4 regions of the Pseudomonas sp. P4_B4 genome follow, and region 1 is predicted to be linked to each of the others. Evidence: predicted binding sites of a transcription regulator. Region 1 holds the regulator's gene; each other region holds the start of a gene.
The links. Region 1 encodes FliA, which starts transcription of late flagellar genes. Its sites were predicted from a motif close to CTAAAGTTTNNNNNNNNNNNGCCGNTAA; they were not measured.
Positions count from the first base shown of each region.

Region 2: motA (flagellar motor stator protein MotA) is a predicted target of FliA. The motif match lies at 2,501-2,528, and genes of this name have one in related genera.
Region 3: AC1DVE_RS02730 (methyl-accepting chemotaxis protein) is a predicted target of FliA. The motif match lies at 2,967-2,994, and genes of this name have one in related genera.
Region 4: AC1DVE_RS12220 (flagellin N-terminal helical domain-containing protein) is a predicted target of FliA. The motif match lies at 2,441-2,468, and genes of this name have one in related genera.

Region 1 is NZ_JBFUHS010000015.1:7,642-12,324, reverse strand. Features, by position in the region: gene AC1DVE_RS16725 (chemotaxis protein CheA) at 1-13, opposite strand, end outside; gene AC1DVE_RS16720 (protein phosphatase CheZ) at 40-828, opposite strand; gene AC1DVE_RS16715 (chemotaxis response regulator CheY) at 850-1,221, opposite strand; gene fliA (RNA polymerase sigma factor FliA) at 1,390-2,130, opposite strand; gene fleN (flagellar synthesis regulator FleN) at 2,127-2,957, opposite strand; gene flhF (flagellar biosynthesis GTPase FlhF) at 3,074-4,402, opposite strand; gene flhA (flagellar biosynthesis protein FlhA) at 4,414-4,683, opposite strand, start outside.
Region 2 is NZ_JBFUHS010000004.1:125,969-130,651, forward strand. Features, by position in the region: gene asd (archaetidylserine decarboxylase) at 1-16, opposite strand, end outside; gene rhdA (thiosulfate sulfurtransferase) at 35-850, opposite strand; gene AC1DVE_RS06855 (HDOD domain-containing protein) at 892-2,430, opposite strand; gene motA (flagellar motor stator protein MotA) at 2,598-3,449, shown strand; gene motB (flagellar motor protein MotB) at 3,453-4,499, shown strand.
Region 3 is NZ_JBFUHS010000002.1:97,674-102,356, forward strand. Features, by position in the region: gene ccoN (cytochrome-c oxidase, cbb3-type subunit I) at 1-389, opposite strand, end outside; gene AC1DVE_RS02725 (alpha/beta family hydrolase) at 485-1,162, shown strand; gene AC1DVE_RS02730 (methyl-accepting chemotaxis protein) at 1,369-2,934, opposite strand; gene AC1DVE_RS02735 (lysostaphin resistance A-like protein) at 3,040-3,831, opposite strand; gene acnA (aconitate hydratase AcnA) at 3,935-4,683, opposite strand, start outside.
Region 4 is NZ_JBFUHS010000009.1:16,371-21,053, reverse strand. Features, by position in the region: gene AC1DVE_RS12230 (flagellar hook-associated protein 3) at 1-1,071, shown strand, start outside; gene AC1DVE_RS12225 (ketoacyl-ACP synthase III) at 1,372-2,301, shown strand; gene AC1DVE_RS12220 (flagellin N-terminal helical domain-containing protein) at 2,549-3,994, shown strand; gene AC1DVE_RS12215 (flagellar protein FlaG) at 4,069-4,419, shown strand; gene fliD (flagellar filament capping protein FliD) at 4,501-4,683, shown strand, end outside.

The DNA.
Region 1 (4,683 bases):
CGCCGAAGCTCATTAAGGGGATGCTCCTAACAGGTCTACCTAAAATCCAAGGCTGGATAGCAAATCGTCCACATCGTCCTGACCGGACACAACGTCTTCTCTTTTATCGGCATGAATCTGCGGACCTTCACCCTGAGATAGATGTTTTTGTGGATCTTTTTCTGCAAGCATCGCTTCGCGGTCATGTTCGATGCCCGCAAAGCGGTCCACCTGACTGGCCATCAGCACGAGCTTGAGCAGGTTGCTTTCAACTTCGGTGACCAACTGGGTCACACGCTTGATCACCTGGCCTGTGAGGTCCTGGTAATCCTGGGCGAGCAGGATGTCGTTGAGGTTGCCCGACACCGCGCGATTGTCCGTGCCGCTGCGCGCCAGGAACCCGTCGACCCGCCGGGCCAGTTCACGAAACTCTTGCGCGCCGACTTCGCGACGCATGAAGCGCCCCCAGTCCGCGCTCAACACCTTGGCTTCATCCGCCAGGCCATTGACCAGCGGCGTGGCACTTTCCACCAGATCCATGGTGCGGTTGGCCGCGGCCTCGGTCAGCTTGACCACATACCCCAGACGCTCGGTGGCGTCGGTGATCTGCGACACTTCTTCGGCTTGCGGCATGTGCGGGTCAATCTGGAAATTGACGATCGCGCTATGCAGTTCGCGAGTGAGCTTGCCCACTTCCTGATACAGGCCGCGGTCACGGGTCTGGTTGAGCTCATGGATCAATTGCACCGCGTCGCCGAACTTGCCTTTTTCAAGGCTGGCGACCAATTCGACGGCGTGTTTTTTCAGGGTCGATTCAAAATCGCCCAATGAAGTTTCGTTATTGCCCATAGCTCCCCCATGGCGCACTCATCAACCGATGCGTTCGAAAATCTTCTCGATTTTTTCTTTCAACGCCTGGGCCGTGAAGGGTTTGACCACATAGCCGTTAACGCCGGCCTGGGCCGCTTCGATGATCTGCTCACGCTTGGCTTCAGCGGTCACCATCAGCACCGGCAGGTGCTTGAGCTTTTCATCGGCACGCACATGGCGCAGCAGATCGATACCGGTCATGCCAGGCATGTTCCAGTCCGTTACCAGAAAGTCGATGCTTCCGCTGTTGAGCACCGGAATGGCGGTAGTGCCATCGTCGGCCTCGACGGTGTTGGTGAACCCAAGGTCACGCAGCAGGTTCTTGATGATCCGCCGCATCGTTGAGAAGTCATCAACGATGAGGATTTTCATGTTCTTGTCCAATTCGACCTCCAAGCAGTCTTAAACGCGCCCAGCACCTGGACACGCCATTTCAATCAATCCGGCAAAGCACTCGATGACTGTCTGGAGCACAACAGATCGCGACCGGCGCAGTTCAACACCACACCGGCCTCGTTCGCAGTGTCCCCCACACTGCCTTCAGCGCGCTCGCCACTCCCCCAAACGCCCCCGCAAACGGGCCGCGCACTGGCTGTGTAACTGGCTGACCCGAGATTCGCTGACCCCAAGGACCTCACCGATTTCCTTGAGGTTCAACTCTTCGTCGTAGTACAGCGCCAACACCAGTCGCTCACGCTCCGGCAAATTGGCAATCGCATCTGCCAGCGCAGCCTGGAAGCGTTCATCTTCCAGGTCGCGTGACGGCTCGATATGAGCACTCGCCCCATCCTCGTGCAGCCCTTCGTGTTCGCCGTCCTGCAACAGATCGTCGAAACTGAACAGCCGGCTGCCCAGGGTGTCGTTCAAAATCCCGTAGTAATCGTCGAGACTCAATTGGAGTTCGGCCGCAACTTCGTGATCTTTAGCATCACGACCGGTTTTCGCTTCAATCGAGCGAATGGCGTCGCTGACCATGCGTGTATTGCGGTGAACCGAACGTGGCGCCCAGTCCCCCTTACGCACTTCATCGAGCATGGCGCCGCGGATTCGAATGCCCGCGTACGTCTCGAAACTGGCGCCTTTGCTGGCGTCATACTTGGTCGACACCTCAAGCAGGCCGATCATCCCGGCCTGGATCAGGTCTTCGACCTGGACACTGGCCGGCAGGCGCGCCAACAAGTGGTAGGCAATGCGTTTAACCAGCGGCGCGTAACGCTCGATCAGCTCGTACTGCGCATCACGCGCCGATGTTTTGTAGAGGTTGTAACCGCTTGCCGTCATAGAACCGGTCCTGCTGTCTGCTGCACGAGGCGCTCGACGAAAAATTCCAGGTGCCCGCGCGGGTTGGCAGGCAGCGGCCAGGTATCGACCTTCTGTGCGATCGCCTTGAATGCCAGCGAGCACTTGGAACGCGGGAAGGCCTCGTAGACGGCGCGCTGCTTCTGCACCGCCTTGCGCACGCTTTCGTCGTAGGGCACCGCGCCGACGTATTGCAGGGCGACGTCGAGGAAGCGATCCGTGACCTTGGTCAACTTGGCGAACAGGTTGCGCCCTTCCTGCGGGCTCTGGGCCATGTTGGCCAGGACGCGGAAGCGGTTCATGCCGTAGTCACGGTTAAGCAATTTGATCAATGCGTAGGCGTCAGTGATCGAGGTCGGCTCGTCGCACACCACCAGCAGCACTTCCTGGGCTGCGCGAACGAAACTGACTACCGAGTCACCAATGCCCGCCGCGGTGTCGATCACCAATACGTCGAGGTTGTCGCCGATATCGCTGAAGGCCTGGATCAGGCCGGCGTGTTGCGCGGGGCTCAGATGCACCATGCTCTGAGTGCCGGATGCGGCCGGAACGATACGGATACCGCCGGGGCCCTGCAGCAGTACATCGCGCAGTTCGCAGCGGCCCTCGATCACGTCGGCCAGGGTACGTTTGGGTGTCAGGCCCAGCAGAACGTCAACGTTCGCCAGTCCCAGGTCGGCGTCCAACAGCATGACGCGCCGGCCAAGCTCAGCCAGAGCCAGGGACAAGTTCACTGACACATTAGTTTTCCCGACGCCACCTTTGCCGCCGGTCACCGCGATCACCTGTACGGGATGCATGCTGCCCATGTTATTTCTTTACCTTGTCTTGCATAGACGGAGGCCACATTACTGGCTGCGCGTTCACAAACGGAACAATGCATGGCAGACCATCGATGTAGGTACAAAAACTGTTCATTACTACCTTAGCCAACCTGCTTGGTTTGGCTGTGGTAAATATCAGCGAACATGTCAGCCATGGCTTCTTCGCTGGGTTCTTCCTGCATTTGCACGCTGACGGCGCGACTGACCAACTGATGACGGCGCGGCAGATGGAGATCATCCGGAATCCGCGGGCCATCGGTCAGGTAGGCCACCGGCAGCTCATGACTGATGGCCAGGCTCAACACCTCGCCCAGACTAGCCGTTTCATCCAGTTTAGTCAGGATGCAGCCAGCGAGCCCACAACGCTTGTAACTGTGATAAGCGGCGGTTAGAACCTGTTTCTGGCTGGTGGTTGCCAGAACCAGATAATTTTTCGAGCGGATGCCTCGACCGGCCAGGCTTTCGAGCTGCATGCGCAGGGCCGGGTCGCTGGCCTGCAGGCCGGCGGTATCGATCAGTACCACGCGCTTGCGCAGCAAGGGTTCCAGCGCCTGCACCAGCGACTGGCCCGGATCGACGTGGGTCACCGACACGTTGAGTATGCGCCCCAGGGTCTTGAGCTGCTCCTGGGCACCGATGCGGAAGCTGTCCATGCTCACCAGCGCAATGTTCTGCGCGCCGTACTTGAGCACGTAACGGGCAGCCAGCTTGGCCAGGGTGGTGGTCTTGCCCATGCCGGCTGGGCCTACCATGGCGATCACACCGCCCTCTTCCAGCGGCTCGATTTCCGGTGTCACGATCATGCGCGCCAGGTGCGCCAGCAACATGCGCCAGGCCTGACGAGGCTCTTCGATATCGGTGATCATCGTCAAAAGGTCGCGCGACAGCGGGCCGGACAGGCCGATGCGTTGCAGGCGACGCCAGAGGTTGGCCTGGTCCGGACGGCTGCCCTGCAGCTGATTCCAGGCCAGCGAGCCGAGTTGGACTTCCATGAGTTCGCGCAGGCTGTTGAGTTCGAAACGCATCGAGTCGAACGCGCGCGGGTCCACGCCAGTGGAGGCTGGTGCAGCAGCCGGTGCGGGGCGACGGGGTTCGGCGTACGTTGGTTCGATCAACGGCTCGGCTGCGGTGAGCGGCAAGCCGGCGAACAACTGGCGATTGGTCGCATTGTCGCTCTCGCCGTCGCCACGCAGGCTCAGTTCGGCCTGGGCAGTGACGATCCGCGACTGAGTCTTGCGCAGCTCGTCTTCGAGTTCCATGTTCGGAACCCGCGGTGCCAGCGCCGACAACTTGTAATCCAGTGCAGCCGTCAGTTCGACACCTCCTGCGATCCGGCGGTTGCCAATGATGGCGGCATCAGCGCCCAGCTCATCGCGAACCAGCTTCATGGCCTGACGCATATCGGCGGCGAAAAAACGCTTAACTTGCATAAACCACTACCTCAGCCGTTGGGCCCTACTGTCGCAACGATGGTCACTTGCTTGTTGTCAGGGATTTCCTGGTAAGCCAACACGTGCAAACCCGGGACTGCGAGCCGGCCGAATCGCGAGAGCATCGCGCGAACCGGACCGGCCACCAGCAGAATCACCGGCTGACCTTGCATCTCCTGGCGCTGCGCTGCGTCGATCAACGAACGTTGCAGCTTCTCAGCCATGCTTGGCTCCAGCAGAACACCCTCTTCCGAGCCTTGCCCGGCCTTTTGCAGACTATT
Region 2 (4,683 bases), on a different contig from region 1:
ACAGACGCTTGTTCATTAACGGTCCTTAAAAATCTCAAATCTCTACAGGGGTATCGGGATGGTTGCCCCATTCGCCCCAGGAGCCGGCGTAGCCTTTGACCCGCGGATAACCGAGAGCCTTGGCCACCAGATAGGTAAAGCCAGAACGATGATGGGTCTGGCAGTGGGTAATCACTTCTTTGTCTTTGCTGATCCCGAGTTGTTCGAGGATCTGCGGCATGTCGGTGCGGATGCGCAGCTGGCGCGTCTGATCCATGCCGGCGGTCCATTCGAAATTGACCGCGCCGGGAATGTGCCCGCCCTTGGCTGCCAGGACTTTCTCGCCGGAGTACTCCAGCGGCCCGCGTGCATCCCAGATCGCCAGGTCGGCGGCGCCGAGACGGCTTTGCAAGTATTCGCGAGTGGCGGTGGGTTCGTCGTGCAAGGTCAGTGAAACCGGGCCACCCACGGGTGGCGGGATCTGGATCGACATGGGCGAACCTTCAGCCAGCCAGGCCGGTAGGCCACCGTCGACATAGTGGTACTTGCTGTGGCCGATGACATCCAGCAGCCAGATGAAGCGCCCGGCCCAACCGCCGCCTTCGTCGTCATACACCACGTAGACCGCGTCGGGGTTGTGTCCCAGCTCACCAAACAGCGTTTCGAGTGCTGCCAGCGGGGGCATCAGTCCAGGGGCGGGGGGCTGGCCGAGCTGCGTGCGCTTCGGATCGACAAAGCGCGCGCCGGGAATGTGCCCTTCGGCGTAGCGGGCGGCACTGGTCAAGTCCACCAGAATCAGTTCGCGGGCGTCGAGGCGAGGGAGCAAGTCGCTCGGCTCGATCACCAGCGGCAAGCCAGAGAAGTCAGACATGTGAGGTCTCCAGAGCACAAAAGGGAGGATTGTAACGTAGCTTATTGGCCTCGGTGGCTAAAGCTGTGCAGGGCTTTCTCGATGCACTGCGCGGTTTTGCCGAAGGCCTGTACGGAAATTTCCGAAAACGGCCCGCCGCCTTGATCCGCCACGACGATCATGATCACCCTTCCATTGTTGACTAGCGAACGCAGCAGCAAGTGTTCGCCGCTGAACTGTGAGCGCAGGCTGTTGGGCAGCAGGGCCGAGAATTGCGCGTTGTTGGCTGGCGTCAGGCGCACCTGGGCCTGTTGCGCGAGCAGGCGCTGCAACACGTTGCTCTGGCTGACCACGAAGTTCAGCCCGGCCGCTTCCTTCGGCAGCCCGGCCGTCTGGTGCACGCGCAGGTTGGCGTGGGTACGGTCGGCCATCAGGATCATCACCCGACGCATGCCGCAGGCCACGAGGGCGTCCCGGGCGGCGATGGTCAAGTGCATGGCGTTGGTGAAGCGACTCGGCTCGACCAGCAATTCGGCGCATTGCTTGCGCCACGTTGCCAGCTCTTCGGCGCTCGGTGCCGCCGCCGGCAGCAAGCCTGCGTGGACACGGTTCAAGCCCCACGGCCAGATCAGCGATTCGGCAGGGTGCCAGAGGTCGGGCATGGCGTGATGGCGGGCGCTGTTGGCGGCTTGCTGGTGCAATTGTTGCTGCAGCTCGTCCATCGGCATTTGCAGGTAAAGGCTGGTCAGGTACTGCCAGCGCTCACTGTGCGGGCTGTCCCAGGCGTGTTGTGCCGACAGCGCCAGACCGTTGGCCAGCAGCACCGTATTGGCCGGTTGATTGAGCCAGCGACGCAGGGTCGGATCGTCATCGAGGCGGTTCTGCTGGCGCAGTGGATGCTCGCTGTCACGGGCGATGCGCAGGACTTTCACCAGTTCGCGCTGTTCAGTGAGCAACAGTCGATAGCCCTGCTGCACCCAGATCGGCAAGCGCCAGATCTCCACCAGTGCCTGGCCGATGTCCAGCAGGCGCACACCAAACAGTTGCTGTTCGACTTTGCGTGCCGACTCACCTTTATGGATGACCCGCAGCTCCCAGTCTTCGAGCAGTTTTGGATGGGTCAGCGCCAGCGGCCACAGGGGCGAAAGAAACAGCAGGCTGCCCCAGTGGATGTCCTGCCACAGGCGCGCCAGGCGACTGGCAAAAAAGCCGTTGGCCTGTTGCGTGGCGTGCTGGCTGATCATCTGCAACTGACGCAGGGCTTTGGGAATCTCGGACTGGGGTTCGGCGGGCAGGCGCGCGAGCAGCTCTTCGGTGCGCTTCAGACCGAGGCGGTTGATCGCAATTTCAAGGTTTTCCGCAGGCTCGGTCATGCTGCCATGGGTATGCCGGTTGGCTTCGCGAATCACGCTCAAGGCCAGGGCCGGACTGCCTTGCATCAAGTCGGCGATGTCGCGTAGCGAGCTGCGATTGTCGCCGATGGCCTTGCAGACCCGGTCGTGGCTGGCTTGCGGAACCGGCAGGCGTACGCCATCGAGAAGCTTGACCCAGCCTTCGAGAGTGGTCGGTTTCGGGGTTGTAACGTTCGTTTCGTTAACCATGGTGGGAGGCGATCATCGTCAACATTACCTATGCCCGGATGGGGTCAAATCAGTTTTTCGCCTGAACTGGCTATAGTCTGGCGCAGTTTTGCCGATAAGGAGAAGAAGAGATTTTTTAACTTCCGAATATGACCTTGAACCCGACTCAGTAAGTGCTCTCCTAACCTATGGCTAAAATTATCGGCATCATCGTCGTATTCGCGAGCGTGCTCGGCGGATACGTGCTTTCCCACGGCAAGATTGCCGCCCTGATCCAGCCTTTTGAGGTCATGATCATCGGCGGCGCCGCCCTCGGCGCATTTTTGCAGGCCAACCCCGGCTACATGACGATGCACGTGCTCAAGAAGTCCCTGAGCATGTTTGGTTCGCGTTTCAACCACGGCTTCTATCTGGAAGTGCTGGGCCTGATCTACGAGATCCTCAACAAGAGCCGCCGCGAAGGCATGATGGCCATCGAAGGCGACATCGAAGATGCCGCCGCGAGCCCGATCTTCGCCAAGTACCCGACGGTTCTCAAGGACGAGCGCATGACCGCGTTCATCTGCGATTACCTGCGCATCATGTCCTCCGGCAACATGGCCCCGCACGAGCTGGAAGGCTTGTTCGACATGGAACTGTTCAGCCTTAAGGAAGACCTGGAACACCCATCCCACGCCGTGAACGGCATCGCCGACGCCATGCCCGGTTTCGGTATTGTCGCGGCGGTACTGGGGATCGTGGTGACCATGGCTTCGCTGGGTGAGGGCGATCAGAAGTCCATCGGCCTGCACGTGGGTGCGGCACTGGTGGGTACCTTCTTCGGTATTCTCGCCGCCTACGGCTTCTTCGGCCCGCTGGCCCATTCCCTGGCCCACGATGCCAAGGAAGAGCTGAACGTCTACGAAGCCATCAAGGCCTCGCTGGTAGCTTCGGCTTCCGGCATGCCGCCATCGCTGGCCGTGGAGTTCGGACGCAAGGTGCTGTACCCGGCGCACCGTCCAAGCTTCGCCGAGCTGGAACAAGCGGTTCGCGGTCGATAAGCCATGGAAAATAACCAGCCGATAATCATCAAGCGCGTCAAGCGCATCGCCGGCGGGCACCACGGGGGCGCGTGGAAAATCGCCTTCGCCGACTTCGCCACGGCGATGATGGCGTTCTTTCTGGTGTTGTGGCTGCTGTCCACCGCCACGCCGGAACAGAAGATTGCCATCGCCGGTTACTTCAAGGACCCGATCGGCTTTTCCGAAAGCGGCACGCCGTACATCATCGATCTGGGCGGCACGCCGACCCTGGCGCCGGAAAACACCCTCAACCCCGAGGTGAAGTCCCAGCCACAACCGGACAAGGTCACCATCGATACCGACCAGGTTGAAGGCATGGCCGAGCAGGTCGAGAAAGAACGCCTCGAGCTGTTGCTGCAAGAGCTGCAGAACAAGGTCGAAGAGAACCCGCAGCTGCAGAAGTTCAAGGATCAGATCCTGTTCGAAATCACGCCGGACGGCCTGCGTATCCAGATCATGGACGCGGAAAACCGCCCGATGTTCGACTCGGGTTCAGCCCGTCTGAAGCCGTATTTCGAAGACATCCTGCTGGCCATGGCCGACACCATCAAGGCGGTGCCGAACAAGATCAGCATCAGCGGCCACACCGATGCCAAGCCGTACACCGGCACCGGTGATTTCGGTAACTGGGAGCTTTCGGCCAACCGTGCCAACGCTGCACGGCGTGCGCTGGTGGCGGGCAGTTATCCGGATGCTCAGGTGGCGCGTGTGGTCGGCTATGCCTCGTCGGCGCTGTTCGATCGCGAGCATCCGTTCAACCCGGTGAACCGCCGTATCGACATCGTGGTGCTGACGAAGAAAGCCCAGCGAGCGATCGAAGGTTCGCAAGGGGCGGAGCCTGCTCCTGATGCACCGCAGGGTTCGGCCGCTCCGGGAGCCGTACCGGCTGCGCCAGTCGACCCGAACGCGTTGCCGGCGGACAAGGAACCTCTGCCGGCTCACGAGCTTCGTGAACGTCTGAACCTGTTTGATGGCCCGGCGCCGAAACCGGGTGAGCCAGCCAAACCGGCTGAACCGCCTAAGCAGTGACCGACAAAAAAGCCGACAGCGATGTCGGCTTTTTTGTGTCTATTTCGTGCCTGTGTCTCCGAGTGCTTTGTGTCTGCCTGGTAGCTGTAGGAACGATCTGAAGTTTTTCGCCAAGGTTCTCAGTCGTGCACGAATCTGTCTATAGTTCAGCCGTTGCCGCTCACGCAGTGACCGATCTTAGCCG
Region 3 (4,683 bases), on a different contig from region 1:
ATCGGCCATTCCAGCTCGGCGTATTCCTTGGAACTGGTGTAGCCCAGCGGCAGGCTGATGGCTGCCAGCAGGATCACAAGCTGCCAGCCCCAGAAACAGAACGCGGCGATTTTCGGCGCGAACAATTGGGTCTGGCAGGTGCGTTGCACCGAATAGAACGAACTGGCGAACAAGGCGCAGCCGCCAAAGGCGAAGATCACCGCGTTGGTGTGCAGCGGGCGCAAGCGGCCGAAGCTGGTCCACGGCAAATTGAAGTTGAGTTCGGGCCAGACCAACTGGGCAGCGAGAAAAACCCCGAGCCCCATGCCGACGATGCCCCACACCACCGTCATAATGGCGAATTGGCGGACCACCTTGTAGTTGTAGGCGGTACTGATAGAAGTGTTCATGGTTCCCCATCCACGGTTCAGCCGAAGTGAGCGCACTCGCGCAAGGCAGCGCACCCTTCGGCCGGAGTTATAGGCAGACTAAAAGCGAGGCAAGCATGGACAAAGGGCACAAGGCCGGTATTGACGGGGATCAATGGGCGCAGTGCGTGCGGGATCATGGTTGGTTGTGGAATGCCGCGACTGGCAAGGCTGCGGCGACGCTGATCCTCGCCCATGGCGCCGGCGCACCGATGGACAGTGACTGGATGAACGACATGGCTGCACGCCTCGCCGCGCAAGGCGTCAACGTGTTGCGCTTCGAGTTTCCCTATATGGCACAGCGGCGCCTCGATGGCGGCAAACGCCCGCCGAACCCGGCACCGAAACTGCTGGAATGCTGGCGTGAGGTGTATGCCCAGGTGCGACGCCATGTCACTGGGCCGCTGGCCATTGGTGGCAAGTCCATGGGCGGGCGGATGGCCAGTTTGCTCGCGGATGAATTGGGTGCGCATGCGCTGGTGTGCCTGGGGTATCCGTTTTATGCGGTAGGCAAACCGGAGAAGCCAAGGGTTGAGCATTTGGCCGGGCTGAAGACGCGAACCTTGATCGTGCAAGGTGAGCGCGATGCGTTGGGCAATCGCGAGGCGGTCGAGGGTTATGCGCTATCGCCGGGTATCGAGGTGTTCTGGCTGGTGGCGGGGGATCATGACTTGAAGCCGTTGAAGGCTTCAGGGTTTAGTCATGAGCAGCATGTGGCGGCAGCGGCGCAGAAGGTGGCTTCATTTCTTCAGTGAATTCTTCATTGCCTTTCATGGCCTCATCGCGAGCAGGCTCGCTCCTACATTGGATCTACGGTGGGCACAGATTTTTGTGTCGACAACGATCAACTGTAGGAGTGAGCCTGCTTGCGATGAGGCACTCCTGGGCAACATCACTTTCACAGGCTCAATAAAAAACCCGGAAGCTCTTACTGTCCGGGTTTTTGTCATTCCCGCCTCTATCAGCGGTTAAACCGCTCCACCAACGAATACTGGGTATTGGCAGTCTTGGTCAGCTCTTCACTCAGCAACGCCGAGTTCTGCGCCTGTTCCGCGGTCTGGTCCGCCAACTCAGAAATGTTGCTGATGTTGCGGCTGATTTCTTCGGCCACGGCGCTTTGCTCTTCGGTTGCGGCGGCGATCTGGGTGGTCATGTCGGTGATGTTGGCCACCGCTTCGCTGATCCCCACCAGTGCCTGGTCCGCTTCCAGTACCCGCGCCACGCCTTCTTCCGCCTGGCGATGCCCGGCTTCCATGGTTTGCACCGCGGTGCCGGCGGTTTGTTGCAGTTTGGCGATCAGCGCGTGAATCTGCCCGGTGGACTCGCTGGTGCGTTGCGCCAGTTGACGGACTTCGTCGGCCACCACCGCAAAACCACGACCCATCTCGCCAGCACGGGCCGCTTCGATGGCAGCGTTCAGGGCCAGCAGGTTGGTCTGGTCGGCGATGCCTTTGATCACGTCGACCACGCCACCGATTTCGTTGCTGTCCTTGGCCAGTTGGGTCACGGTCACGCCGGTTTCACCGACGACTACCGACAGGCGCTGGATGGCTTCGCGGGTTTCCCCGGCGATGTCACGACCACGACCGGTCAGGCGATTGGCTTCCTGGGTGGCGTCGGCGGTGCGTTGCACGTGGCTGGCGACTTCCTGGGTGGTAGCGGCCATCTGGTTGACCGCGGTGGCCACTTGTTCGGTCTCGACCCGTTGACGTTCCAGGCCGCTGGAGCTGTTGTGCGCCAGGGCATCGGATTGCCTGGCCTGATCGGTCAGGTGTTCGGCCGTGTCCTGCAGGCGCGTCAGGCAGGTTTTCAGGCGTGCTTCCTGACTGAGGATGGACATTTCCAGACGCGCCTGGGCGCCGCGACTGTCGGTGTACATCTGGGCGATCAACGGATCGGAGGTGGTCTGCTCGGCCAGGCGCAGCAAACGCTTGAGGCCACGCTGTTGCCACTGGAGGCCCATCAGGCCCAGCGGCACCGAAAGACCCGCAGCCAGGGCAAACCCCCAATGGGAGTTCAGGGAGGCACCGATCATGAAGCTCAATTGGCTGACCAGGATGAACGGCAGCCAGTCCTGCAGGATCGGCAACCATTTATCCGAGGAGGGAATGGCCGACTTGCCTTGGTTGATGCGTTGGTAGAGCGCTTCGGCGCGGCGGATCTGTTCGGCGCTGGGCTTGACCCGCACCGACTCGTAACCGATCACCTGATTGCCTTCGAAGATCGGTGTCACATAGGCGTTCACCCAGTAATGATCACCGGTCTTGCAGCGATTCTTGACAATGCCCATCCATGGCAAGCCTTGTTTCAGCGTGTCCCACATGTGGGCGAACACCGCGACCGGGACGTCGGGGTGACGGACCAGGTTGTGCGGTGCACGGATCAGCTCCTCTCGGGAATACCCGCTGATCTCGACGAAAGCGTCGTTACAGTAGGTGATCATGCCCTTGGCATCGGTGGTGGAAATCAACCGTTGCTGAGCCGGGAAGGTCCGCTCGCGTTGTGTAATAGGCTGGTTGTTACGCATGGCTTTTTTAATCCGCAAGGCTTTCAAGTGCTGTATCGGCAAGGCCGGCGGATTGTTGAGATTATTTTTCGATAGTCAGCGATGCGTCGCAAAATGACCCTTGCGTCAGCCGGCGAGCATCGGATAGGTGAACAGGCCGAAGTGCAGCAGGTTCAAGCCAAAGTGGCTGGCAATGGCGGCGCCCAGCCCGCCGAATCGGTAGGCCAGGCCATAACCGACCCCGGCCAGCGTTGCCAGCAATACCCACTGCCATCCCGCGCCAACATGGGCCAGGCCGAAGATCAATGATGCCAGCAGCAGGGCGAGGTGTTCACCGTGGGGCCGGTCTTTGAGGTACCGGCTCAGGCCGCCCTGGATGTAGCCACGGAACAGCGCTTCTTCGACCAGCGTCACCAGCAGCAGATTGTTCAGTAACCACAGCCAGGCTTGATCCGGCCATTTCGGCGCCCAGGCGATTACGCCCAGCAACAACGCGCCACCCAACGCCAGCACGGCGCTCAAGGTCAATGCCAGTGCGGTGGCATACAGCGATAGCCGAAGCGAACGGCGGCCGACAATCCACGGACAAACCAGTAACAGCCAGAAGCCGATCAGCGGTTTGTCCAGATTCAGGTGCATGGCGAATGACACGGCATTATCGGTAAAACGTTGGGGATCGATACCGCGACCGTTGTAGAAACCGGGTAGCCAATGCGTCGCCAGGGCCAGAGCCAGGACGATGAACAGTCCGTGGCCGAGGTAGCGGACAAAAGGGATCTCGCGCTGGCGAACCGCTGCGCCAGCGACCAGCAACAAGAACACCGAGATTGCCGAGAGCCAGCCGAGATGGCCGTAGGTCAGCGCCAGACCGTAGCCGAAGGAAAGCAGGGCCAGAAGCATCCATGGCAGGGCAATCATTTGAAGTCCTTAGAGATGTAGAGCTTTTGTGGCGAGGGCTGCGATTATAAGCAGAGCTCAAACAAAAACACCGCCCGAAGGCGGTGTTTGTGTCAGTCGTCCGTTACGAAGCGATCAACTGCCGCAACACGTAATGCAGAATCCCCCCCGACTTGAAGTACTCAACCTCATTGAGCGTATCGATGCGGCACAACACCTCGACTTTTTCGCTGCTGCCGTCTTCGCGAGTGATGACCAGCGTCAGGTTCATCCGTGGCGTCAACTCGACGCCGGTCAAGCCGAGGATGTCCAGGGTTTCACTGCCGTTGAGCTTCAGGCTCTTGCGGTTCTGATCCAGCTTGAACTGCAGCGGCAGCACGCCCATGCCCACCAGGTTGGAGCGGTGAATCCGTTCGAAGCTTTCGGCGATGACCGCTTTCACCCCCAGCAGATTGGTGCCTTTGGCCGCCCAGTCGCGACTCGAACCGGTGCCGTATTCCTGGCCGGCGAACACCACCAGCGGCGTGCCTGAAGCCTGATAACGCATGGCGGCGTCGTAGATCGGCATTTTCTCGCCGGTGGGAATGTAGCGGGTGTTGCCGCCTTCTTCGCCGCCGAGCATTTCGTTGCGTATGCGGATGTTGGCGAAGGTGCCGCGCATCATCACTTCATGGTTGCCACGCCGCGAGCCGTAGGAGTTGAAGTCCCGGGGCTCCACGCCTTTGTCGCGCAGGTATTGCCCTGCCGGGCTGTCGGCCTTGATGTTGCCGGCCGGGGAGATGTGGTCGGTGGTCACCGAGTCGCCGAGCAGAGCGAGGATCCTGGCGCCGTTGACATCCTTGACCACGGGCGGCGGGCCGCCGATGTCGTCGA
Region 4 (4,683 bases), on a different contig from region 1:
CTGAACGATACCGGTTGGGACGTTTTCCAGCAGGCAATCAATGCCGCCCGCAGTTCGACCACCATGACAGCACCTGCCGTTAATGACGGGCGGGTGGACTTGTCCCCGGGACTGGTAAATTCCGGTCCGGCCTTCGATGCGAGTTTCCGCAACGGTCAGCCTTACACCATGTCGTTCACCAGCAGTACCCAGTTCGTGATTACCGATGCGCTGGGTAATGACGTGACGGCGGAAGCGACCGGTGGTGGCAAATTTGATCCGAATGCCAAGGGCGGTTCCGACGTCAACTTCCGTGGTGTGACTTTTAAGCTGGACATCACTTTCCAGGCGGGTGACACACCTGCCGACTCCGCCAGCGCCGACGCCGTGATCGCCGGTCACAGCTTCCAGTTGACGGCCAAGCCGGACAGCTTCGTCGCCAACCGCGCCCCGAACAACCCATCGACGGCGATCATTACCCAGACTGCGGTGACCAATGCCACCGATTACAAGAGCTTCTTCCCCGAAGGCGGGGCGGTGCTGAAGTTCACCGGTACCGGGACCTTTGAGCTGTACGCGCGCCCATTGACCAGCACCAGTACCCCGGTTACCACCGGGACTGTAGTGGCAGGCGTGGCGACGGCGGCGGGTGTCAGCTTCACTTTGGGCGGCACACCGTCGACGCCGGCGGCAGGCGATCAGTTTGATATCGCGGTCAATACACACCAGACCCAGAACGTCCTCGATACCATCAGCCAGCTGCGTTCGGCGCTCGACGCGCCGACCCAAGGCAACCCGGTCGCCCAGCGTTTTATGGAAGACACCGTCGCTTCCGCCATTGCCAACCTGAACAACTCCAAGAACCAGGTTGACCTGGCGCGTGGGGCGATCGGTGCCCGGGGCAATGTGATGGACATGCAGACTGATCAGAACACCAGCTCCCGCCTGATCAACGAATCGACCGGCAACTCGATCAAGAATACCGACCCGGCGGAAGTGCTGACGCGTCTGACTTTGCAGCAAACCATGCTGCAGGCCGCGCAACTGGCGTTCGCCAAGGTTTCCCAGTTGAGCCTGTTCAACAAGCTTTGAGTCGGTCTTGATCGCTCGCGGCCAGTCCCTTTCATAGGGGGCTGGCTTTTTTTTGCCTTTTTTCGGCGCGTCGCGTAGCAGGGTGGGGCGGGATCCGGACCATAAAATCAAATAAAGCACTGATCTCTGAGTGACCCGCCAGTCAAAACGCGCATCTTCACTGTATCCTGTCTGCGGGCGGTGAAAGGTGGCGGACTGTTCAAGGTGTTTGCTTGAGCGCCGACGATGCCAGGCCCTGACTGTAGACGCCCTCGATTCAGCGAGCGGCGATGTTCAGCTGTTTATTATTGGGAAGCCATAATGATTGGCATAAAAAATATTGCGAGTTACGTGCCGGCAGCCGGGGTTGATAACTACGCCCAGGGTGCAAAGTTCGACAAGGACGAAACCTTCATCCTCGGCAAGATCGGTTCGGCGTTTTTGCCGCGTATGGATGCCGATCAGGAAACGTCCGACCTGTGTGTCGAAGCCGCCAATGCGCTGTTCGCCGCCAGCCCCGAGCTCAAGCGTGAAGCCATCGATTGCCTGATCGTCGTCACCCAGAACGGTGATGAAGAAGGGTTGCCGCACACCGCTGCGATCGTTCAGGACAAGCTGGGCCTGCCGACCCATGTCGCCGCTTTCGATATTTCCCTGGGCTGTTCCGGCTATGTGTACGGCATCTACGCGATCAAAGGCTTTATGGAAGCGACAGGTCTGAAAAACGGCCTGCTGATCACCGCCGATCCGTATTCGAAGATCGTCGACCCGGAAGACCGCAACACCACCATGTTGTTCGGCGATGCCGCCACTGCGACCTGGATGGGCGAAAACGCTGTCTGGCAGTTGGGCAAGTCGAAGTTCGGCACCGACGGTTCCGGCGCGCCGCACCTGAAGGTCACCGACGGTGTGTTCTTCATGAATGGCCGCCAGGTCTTCAACTTCGCCTTGTTGAAAGTCCCGGCGCATTTGCATGAGCTGCTGGATGAGTCGAACTTGCAGGCCAGCGACATCGATGCCTTCTGCATTCACCAGGGCAGCGCGGCCATCGTCGATGCCGTAGCGCGCCGCTTCGAAGAAGGTGAGCCGGAGAAGTTCGTCAAGGACATGCTCGAAACCGGCAACACGGTTTCCTCCAGCATCCCGCTGCTGCTGCAAAACCATGTGTTCGATTCGAAATGGACGCGCGTGGCCATCAGCGGCTTCGGTGTAGGTCTATCGTGGGGCTCGGCGATTCTCTATCGCGGTTGATGGCTGGAATACAGGCATAAAAAACGCCCGGTAACGTAAGTTGCCGGGCGTTTTGCTTTTTTATGGCGCCGATTTTCTGGCTGTAAAGCCTTGAAAATAAAGGGCTGGCACGCTGCCACTAAAAATCTGCAAAAAACCGCTCAAGCAAAGCCTCTTCACGACGATAACTATTACGTAGGTTCTCTAGGCCAAACCCGACGGATGTCAGGGCCGGAAGCCGAAGTATCCATCCAACGAGGATTTCGTCATGGCTTTAACAGTAAACACCAACCTTGCATCGCTGAACGTTCAAAAGAACCTGACCCGTTCGTCTGACGCTCTGCAAACTTCGATGCAACGCCTGTCTTCCGGCCTGCGTATCAACAGCGCTAAAGATGACGCTGCTGGCCTGCAAATTTCCAACCGTCTGACCAGCCAGATCAACGGCCTGCAGACCGCTATCAAGAACGCCGGTGACGGTATCTCCATCGCGCAAACTGCTGAAGGCGCGATGCAAGAATCCACCAACATCCTGCAGAAAATGCGTACCCTGGCCCTGGCTTCCGCGAACGGCTCGCCTAGCGCCGAAGACCGTAAGTCGAACAACGCTGAATACACCGCACTGACTGCTGAGCTGACCCGTATCGCTACCACCACTACCTTCGGTGGTCGTAACCTGCTGGACGGTTCCTTCGGTACTACCCAGTTCCAAGTGGGCGCCAACGCCAACCAGACCATCAACATGACTCTGGGCGACGTATCGGCTAACAACATCGGTTCCCAGCAGCTGAAGTCCGTGGCCATCGCGCCAAGCGCTACCGGTGTTGCCGGCGGTGCTCTGGCTATCACTGGTGGTGGCCAGACCGCTAGCGTAACTGTTGCTGCCGGCCAGTCTGCCAAGGCTACCGCTGCTCAACTGAACGGCGCTATCGGTGGCCTGTCGGCTACTGCCAGCACTGAAGCCCAGTTCACTGTAAACACCGCTGCGATCCTGGCCGCTACTCCAGCCAGCGCCAACTTCTCCATCAAGGTAGGCAGCGGCACCGCAGTCAACATGGTTGGTGTTACAGACACTGCTGGCCTGGCTGACCAACTGAAGTCCAACGCTGCCAAGCTGGGTATCAGCGTTAACTACAACGCCACCACCAACAACCTGCAAATCAAGTCCGACACCGGTGAAAACATCACTCTGGACACTGGTGACGCCGGCGCAATCGCTGGTATCACCGTTGCTGCCAAAAACGGTGCTGGTGCCTACGGTACTGGTGTTGCTGCCGCTGCTGGTCCAATCCAGGTTACCGGTGCAGTATCGCTGAACTCCACCAACAGCTACTCGCTGAGCGGTGCTGGTGCAACCGGTCTGTTCGTTGCTGCCGGTACTACCGTCAGCTCGGCTAAAACTACCGTCAACAACACTGACGTGACCACTGCCACCAACGCGCAAAACGCTGTTGACGTGATCACCCAGGCCATCGCCAACATCGACTCCCAGCGTGCTGACCTCGGTGCTGTACAAAACCGTTTCGATAGCACCGTGGCCAACCTGCGCAGCATCTCGGACAACTCCACCGCTGCTCGTGGCGTGATCCAGGACGTCGACTTCGCGTCGGAAACTGCTCAGCTGACCAAGCAACAAACCCTGCAACAGGCTTCCACCGCGATCCTGTCCCAGGCTAACCAGCTGCCATCCGCTGTACTGAAGCTGCTTCAGTAATTCCAGCGCTTGGTGACTGACGGAAGGGCGCGTTTACGTGCCCTTTCGTCTTTTCCGTGATGAGGAGATTTAGCATGGACATGAGCGTCAAGTTGAACCTGTCTTATCCGGCCGTTGCGCCGCAGAGCGCAGCGCCGATTGTCACTGCCAAACAGGATCAGCCCAAGGTTGAAGCCGTTGCGTCATCGGGTTCCGAACCCAAGCGCGACGACCTGGAAAAGGCTGTGACCGATATTCAGGAATTCGTCCAGGCTGCCCAGCGCAAACTGGATTTTTCCATTGATGATTCCACCGGCCGGGTCGTGGTCAAGGTCATTGCCACCGATACCGGTGACGTGATTCGCCAGATCCCTTCGGAAACCGCACTGAAACTGGCACAAAGCCTGTCGGACGCCAGTAGTTTGTTGTTTGAAGACAAAGTCTGAACTGGCATGAATTTTGTTGCTGTCGATGATTAGCACACGCGTAATCAAGAAGTCGGCAGCCACTGGATAAGGAGAGAGATGATGGCGGGTACAACGGTTAGCGGTGTTGGTTCGAACATTGATACCCAGTTGATCGTGAAGTCTTTGGTGGACGCGGAACGAGCGCCCAAGCAAACGCAGATCAACAATCAGACGCTGAAAGCAACCACCTCGCTGTCGTCCATCGGCAAAATCCAGGCAGCGCTGGATGCCTTCCGCAGTGCG